2 regions of the Pseudomonas sp. R4-15 genome follow, and region 2 is predicted to be linked to the other one. Evidence: predicted binding sites of a transcription regulator. Region 2 holds the regulator's gene; the other holds the start of a gene.

Region 1 (3,405 bases), 600 kb from region 2:
CGATCCTTTGGGACCCTGTCAGCGGCCACTCAGCCGCCGAGGCGATCAACTACACGGCGACCAAAGCCCATGTAGCGAGGCTGGAGGAAGCCGATATGACGAATCTGGATGATCAATTGCAGACCGGCCAGATCGATTTGACCCAGTACACGCTGGAGAAAGGCAAGATCAACCGGAAGTATGCGGCGAACTGATCCTTGAGCTACAGAGAACCCGCACAGGTTGATGCCTGTGCGGGTTTTTCATTGCAGATTCAGCCCTGCGCCGAAACCACCAGCTTGCGCGCGTGGGCCAGGGACTCCTTGGTCAAGTCCACGCCACCAAGCATGCGCGCGACCTCTTCGACACGGCCCTTGGCATCCAGGCGCGCCACGGCGGTGCGGGTCTCGTCGCTGCCGCGTTGCTTGTGCACGAACAGGTGCTGGTGCCCCTGAGCGGCCACTTGCGGCAGGTGGGTGACGGTCAGCACCTGGCCACGTTCACCCAGGCGCCGCAGCAGTTGCCCGACCACCTCGGCGGTTGGCCCACCAATGCCCACGTCCACTTCGTCGAAGACCAAGGTCGGCACACGCGAGGTCTGCGCGGTGATCACCTGGATCGCCAGGCTGATGCGCGACAGCTCGCCGCCGGAGGCGACCTTGGCCAGGCCCTTGAGCGGTTGCCCGGGGTTGGCGCTGACCAGGAACTCGACCTGCTCGCGCCCTTGAGCCTGGGGCTCGTCGCCGGGCAACGGGGTCAAGGCGATGGAGAAGCGGCCGCCCGGCATGCCCAAACGCTGCATCTCGCCCTCGACAGCCTGCTGCAGAGATTCGGCGGCGCGGCCCCGCAGGCGGCTGAGCTCTTCGGCGCGCTCCTGGTAATGCCGTGCATAGGCAGCCAGTTCACCATCCAGGCGTTCCAGCGTCGCGTCATCGGCGTTCAGGCTCTCGAGCTCATCGAGCAGGCGCTGCTGCAACTCAGCCAGCTCCGCAGGCTGCACACGGTGCTTGCGCGCCAGGCCGTAGATGGCGTCCAGACGTTCCTCGAGTTGCTGCAGGCGCTGCGGGTCGGCGTCGAACTGGTCCATGAAGCGGTTGACCTCGCCGACGGCCTCCTCCACCTGAATCTGCGCACTGGCCAGCAGGTTGACCGCCTCGCCCAAGGCACCGCGCTGCTCGCCGTGGGCGGTGAGCCGGGCCAGGCTGGTGGTCAACGCGGAGAGCACGTTGCCGGCCTCGCTCTCGCTGCACAGCTCCAGCACCTGCTGGCAGCCGGCGAGCAATTGACCGGCATTGGCCAGGTTGCGGTGTTCCTCTTCCAGATGCTCCAGTTCACCTTCGCCGAGGGAGAGGTTTTCCAACTCTTCGAGCTGGTAGCTGAGCAATTGATGGCGAGCGCGTTGCTCCTCGCCGCTGCTGGAGAGGCGCTGTAGCTCCTGTCGCGTCTGCCGCCAGCGCTGGGCGGCGAGCTGCACCTGGCGCGCCAGCTCGGCGCCACCGGCGTACTCGTCGAGCAGGCGGCGATGGGTGTCGGGCTTGAGCAGCGACTGGTGCTCGTGCTGGCTGTGGATGTCGATCAACAGTCCACCGAGGCTTTTCAGGTCGCCCAGTGGGCAGGGACTGCCATTGATGTAGCCCCGCGAACGCCCTTCGGCGGTGATCACCCGGCGCAGGATGCACGGGCCCTCGCTGTCCAGGTCGCGCTCGGCGAGCCAGGCGCGCGCCTCGGGAATGTCCCCCAGTTCGAAGCTGGCGAGGATGTCGGCCTTGTCGGCGCCGGGACGCACCACGCCATTGTCCGCCCGGTCGCCCAGGGCCAGGCCGAGGGCATCGAGCATGATCGACTTGCCGGCACCGGTCTCGCCGGTGATCACGGACATGCCCCGCTCGAGCTCCAGATCCAGGTGCTCGACGATGGCGTAGTTGTGCACGGACAGGTGGACCAGCATGGGGGATTCTCCCGAAGACCCGTTGACCTGTTCATTTATACAGTCTTTCTGCCGGTAAGAACAAGCGGTCGCCGATATCCGTGCAAGCCCTCCCTTGAAGCAAGGATTTGCGTCCCCATATAGCCGTTCAACGCCAGACGCAGGCGAACCTGCGGACCGATATTCAAGAGGAGACACGCATGGCTGACGAAGAAATGCTCGAAAAGCAGAATCCCGAGGCCAACGAAGCCGCCGAGCCGGCCAACGGCGCGGATCTGTCGGCGCGCGTCGCCGAGCTCGAAGAGCAGCTCGCCGCGGCCAAGGACCAGGCGCTGCGCGCCACCGCCGATGCACAGAACGTGCGCCGCCGCGCCGAACAGGATGTGGAGAAGGCGCACAAGTACGCGCTGGAGAAGTTCTCCGCCGACCTGCTGGCGGTGGTCGACAGCCTGGAGCGTGCCCTGGAGCTGTCCGATCCGACCGACGAGTCGATCAAGCCTATGCGCGACGGCATCGAGCTGACCCTGAAGATGTTCCACGACACCTTCAAGCGCTACCAGCTCGAGCAACTCGACCCGCACGGCGAGCCCTTCAACCCGGAGCACCACCAGGCGATGGCCATGGAGGAAAGTCCCCATGCCGAGCCCAACAGCGTGCTCAAGGTGTTCCAGAAAGGCTACCTGCTCAACGGTCGTCTGCTGCGCCCCGCCATGGTGGTGGTCAGCAAGGCCCCGAGCATCGACGAAAAGGCCTGAGACGCAAGGTTGAAATCGGGGCCCTCGCCCCCATCTTTTAAGCAAGCGAATTCTGCCGCCGCGCCCCGCGGGGCGCGCCAAAACCCAAATTCGGAGAGAACAGACGATGGGCAAGATCATCGGTATCGACCTGGGGACCACCAACTCCTGCGTCGCCATTCTGGAAAACGGTAACGTCAAGGTCATCGAGAACGCTGAAGGCACCCGCACCACGCCCTCGATCATCGCCTACACCAACGACGGCGAAACCCTGGTCGGCCAGTCGGCCAAGCGCCAGGCAGTGACCAACCCGCAGAACACCCTGTACGCGGTCAAGCGCCTGATCGGTCGCCGCTTCGACGAAGAAGTGGTGCAGAAGGACATCAAACTGGTGCCCTACCAGATCGCCAAGGCCGACAACGGTGACGCCTGGGTAGAAGTGAAGGGCCAGAAAATGGCGCCTCCGCAGATTTCCGCGGAAGTGCTGAAGAAAATGAAGAAGACCGCCGAGGACTACCTGGGCGAAGCCGTCACCGAAGCGGTCATCACCGTGCCGGCCTACTTCAACGACAGCCAGCGCCAGGCCACCAAGGATGCCGGTCGCATCGCCGGCCTGGACGTCAAGCGCATCATCAACGAGCCCACTGCCGCGGCCCTGGCCTACGGCATGGACAAGGCCAAGGGCGATCACACCGTCATCGTCTATGACCTGGGCGGCGGTACCTTCGACGTATCGGTGATCGAGATCGCCGAAGTCGACGGCGA
Region 2 (3,405 bases):
CGCCCTGGAAGCACTGCGCCGCGCTGAACGGGGCTCCGTGCCCGGCGCCGTTCAGGCCGAGCGCGAGGCAGCGCTGTTCCACCTTTATGGCGCCCTCCTGGGGTTGTGCCACGAAATCGCGATTTTCTATCGTTTGCCGGATGCGCGCACCCCGCGCGCGGAAAACCTGCTCAAGCCAGCGCTGCTCGCCGAGGCGCCCAGTCCCGAACTGGGCGAACTGATCGAGTTGGCCAGCGTGCCTGATACCTGGTTGGGGCAGTTGCTGAGTGCCTACGCGACGCTCTTCATGCCGCCGCAGGAGCCTGCGCGTGCCAAGGTCGATCCCGCTGTACCGCTGATCCACGCGGTGAGCCTCGACGAACAGACTCAAGGGGGCGAGGAGCTCGGTTCGGAGGTTCTGGAGAGCTGGCGCAAGAACCTCAAAGCGCTGGCTCTGCGCTTTCGCGAAGGCCTTACCGAGTGCTGATGGCGCAAGGTTAGACCATTCCCAGATAGGGGCTTGGGAGCGGCTCTCGGTGTCGCGACACTAGGGGTGATGGCGGAACGCTGGTAGACTATCCGGCCATTTGCGGGAGCGACCAGACCATGCCTACTTCCTTTCTCGAGATCGTCGAGCTGCCAGACGGACGCATCGTCCTGCGTCGCGCCGAGGACGAGGAAACCCTGGTGACGCTGGATTTTTCCGAGGATGCCAAGAATTTCCTGCAGGGCCACCATGTGGAAGTCGCCAAGGCGATGCTGAACATCGGCGTCCAGATGGCGGGCAAACTCGCCGAGGGTGACTTCGAGCAGGACGACGGCGAGCCTCGCGTCCTTCACTGACTCCACGGCCTCGTAGCCCATTCGGCTAGAGCCGCGGGGTTCAGACCATACGCACGTTCAGGCTCTGCGCGTCACCCAGGCGCGCGGCATGCGCCACCTGACGACGCTCTCCGGCGTCGAGCTCCAGCCAGCTGACAACGGTGTGACTGTGCCCCAGGCGCAATGCCTCGCAGGCCAGTTGCAGCGCGTTGCGTGTGCCGCCGGGTTGCAGCAGCAGAATGCGCTCGCGATTCAGGCCTGCGTCACGCAGCCAGCTTTGCGTGAGGCTTTCAGGCGGGGCGATCAGCGTCAGCCAGCGATCGCTGTGTTCTTCGGAGAGTTCCCGCAGGATGGGTGCCAGCAGGCTCAGGCAATGTCCCGCACGACCTTGCAAGGTCAACTCGCTGCAACGTTCGGAGGTTTCCGCCGGTGGTGGAGTGGGGCGCTCCAGCAGGGGCGAGAGAAAAGCCTCGAACAGGGGTAACTGCGAGCGTTCTAGCGAAAGCGGGAACTGCATAACTACTCCTTTAGCGGCGAATGACGCCGACACTCAAGCCTTCGATTTCCAGGTTCTGTTGTTCCAGGTCCACCTCGATGGGGGCGAACTCGGGGTTTTCGGCAATCAGCCAGACCTTGCGGCCTTCGCGCTTGAAGCGCTTGACCGTGACTTCGTCATCAATGCGTGCGACGACGATCTGGCCGTTGCGCGCCTCGCGGGTGGCATGTACGGCGAGCAGGTCGCCGTCGAGAATGCCCACATCCTTCATGCTCATGCCGTGTACGCGCAGCAGGTAGTCGGCACGCGGATGGAAGAATTCGGGGGGGATGCGGCAGGCGTCTTCGACGTTTTGCTGGGCGAGGATGGGCGCGCCGGCGGCTACCCGGCCGATTACCGGCAGCCCTTCGTCTTCCTGCCCCGCGGGTTCGTAATTGGGAATACGGATGCCGCGCGAGGCACCCGGCGTCATCTCGATGGCGCCCTTGGCGCAGAGTGCCTTGAGGTGTTCCTCGGCGGCGTTGGGCGAGCGAAAACCGAACTGCTGGGCGATTTCCGCCCGGGTCGGCGGGTAACCATTGGCATCCAGGCACTGGCGGATGAAATCGAGCACCTGGGTCTGGCGAGGGGTGAGTTTCAGCATGTCGGGCTCTGTCTTTTTGTACAGTGACTGGGATTATATACAGTGGATTGCCGTTGGCAACAGCCTCTTCATTTCGATGCGCTTGCAATGCCGGCGAGCGCCGGGCCAAATAGCGACTTGACAGTCCTGGTGTTTGAAACATATGTTTCAAACGTTTGTTTATCAGCAAGGGTCCCATGGCTCAGTCAGAAACCGTCGAACGTATTCTCGATGCCGCCGAACAGCTTTTCGCCGAAAAGGGTTTCGCCGAGACTTCCTTGCGTCTGATCACCAGCAAGGCCGGAGTCAACCTGGCGGCAGTCAACTATCACTTCGGTTCCAAGAAGTCGCTGATCCAGGCGGTGTTCTCGCGCTTCCTGGGGCCGTTCTGCGCGCGCCTGGAGAAGGAGCTGGATCGTCTGCAGAGCGAAGAATCCTCGGCGCATCCGGACCTGGAAACGCTGCTGGATCTCCTGGTGGACCAGGTGCTTGCCGTGGACCCGCGCAGCGGTGACGACCTGGCGGTGTTCATGCGCCTTCTGGGGTTGGCCTTCAGCCAGAGCCAGGGACACCTGCGCAAGTATCTGGAAGAGGCCTACGGCAAGGTTTTCCGCCGTTACATGCTGCTGGTCAGCGAAAGCGCGCCGGGGCTTCCGCCGCTGGAGTTGTTCTGGCGCGTGCACTTCATGCTCGGGGCTGCGGCCTTCAGCATGTCGGGCATCAAGGCGTTGCGCGCGATGTCCGAGTCCGATTTCGGGGTGGACACGTCCACCGCCCAGGTGATGCACCTGATGGTGCCGTTTCTGGCGGCCGGTATGCGCGCGGAGAGCGGTATCCGCGATCCTGCGCAGCGTGAGGCGAAGCTGATTCCACGCAAGCCCCTCGGCGCCGCCTGAGGCATGCAGGCCATCCGCCAGGGGCTCCGGAAACGAGCACTTGCCTGCTAAGCTTGGCGCCATGCTCGATCACCTGCACATCTCCATCGCCGACCAACAACTGTACGGCTTCGTTGCCGGGCAGTTGCTTATCCGCTTGCCCGTCTCCACTGCCCACAACGGGGTTGGCGAGCGTAACGGCTCCGGCTGCACCCCAAGGGGCCTGCATCAGGTCCGTGCCAAGATCGGTGCGGGTCTACCCCTCGCCGCCGTCTTGCGCGGGCGACGCTGGACCGGGGAAGTCTGGTCCGCTGCGCTGCACGAGGCCTTTCCAGGACGTGACTGGATCCTCTCGCGAATCCTCTGGCTGTCGGGTTGCGAGCCCGGCCGCAATCGGCTGGGCGATGTGGATACCTTTCGCCGCTACATCTACCTGCATGGCACGCCGGACAGTGAACCGATGGGCGTCGCCGCCTCCCATGGCTGCATCCGCATGCGCAACACCGATATCGTGGCGCTGTTCGAGCAGGTCCCGGCGCACTGCAGCGTGCGTATCGAGGAAGCGCCATGCCCGCAGTGGCAGTCGATCCTGCTTTAAACCTTCGTAACCT

What was found. Region 2 encodes LexA, which represses DNA repair genes until DNA is damaged. Its sites were predicted from a motif close to CTGTNTNNNNANACAG; they were not measured.
Region 1: recN (DNA repair protein RecN) is a predicted target of LexA. The motif match lies at 1,955-1,970, and genes of this name have one in related genera.

What each region holds. Positions count from the first base shown of each region.
Region 1 covers NZ_CM147293.1:4,331,260-4,334,664, forward strand. The annotation lists gene ACYRGX_RS20880 (hypothetical protein) at 1-194, shown strand, start outside; gene recN (DNA repair protein RecN) at 254-1,927, opposite strand; gene grpE (nucleotide exchange factor GrpE) at 2,089-2,661, shown strand; gene dnaK (molecular chaperone DnaK) at 2,768-3,405, shown strand, end outside.
Region 2 covers NZ_CM147293.1:3,726,577-3,729,981, reverse strand. The annotation lists gene ACYRGX_RS18000 (DUF6586 family protein) at 1-466, shown strand, start outside; gene ACYRGX_RS17995 (hypothetical protein) at 586-822, shown strand; gene sulA (SOS-induced cell division inhibitor SulA) at 863-1,318, opposite strand; gene lexA (transcriptional repressor LexA) at 1,329-1,940, opposite strand; gene ACYRGX_RS17980 (TetR/AcrR family transcriptional regulator) at 2,117-2,815, shown strand; gene ACYRGX_RS17975 (L,D-transpeptidase family protein) at 2,877-3,392, shown strand.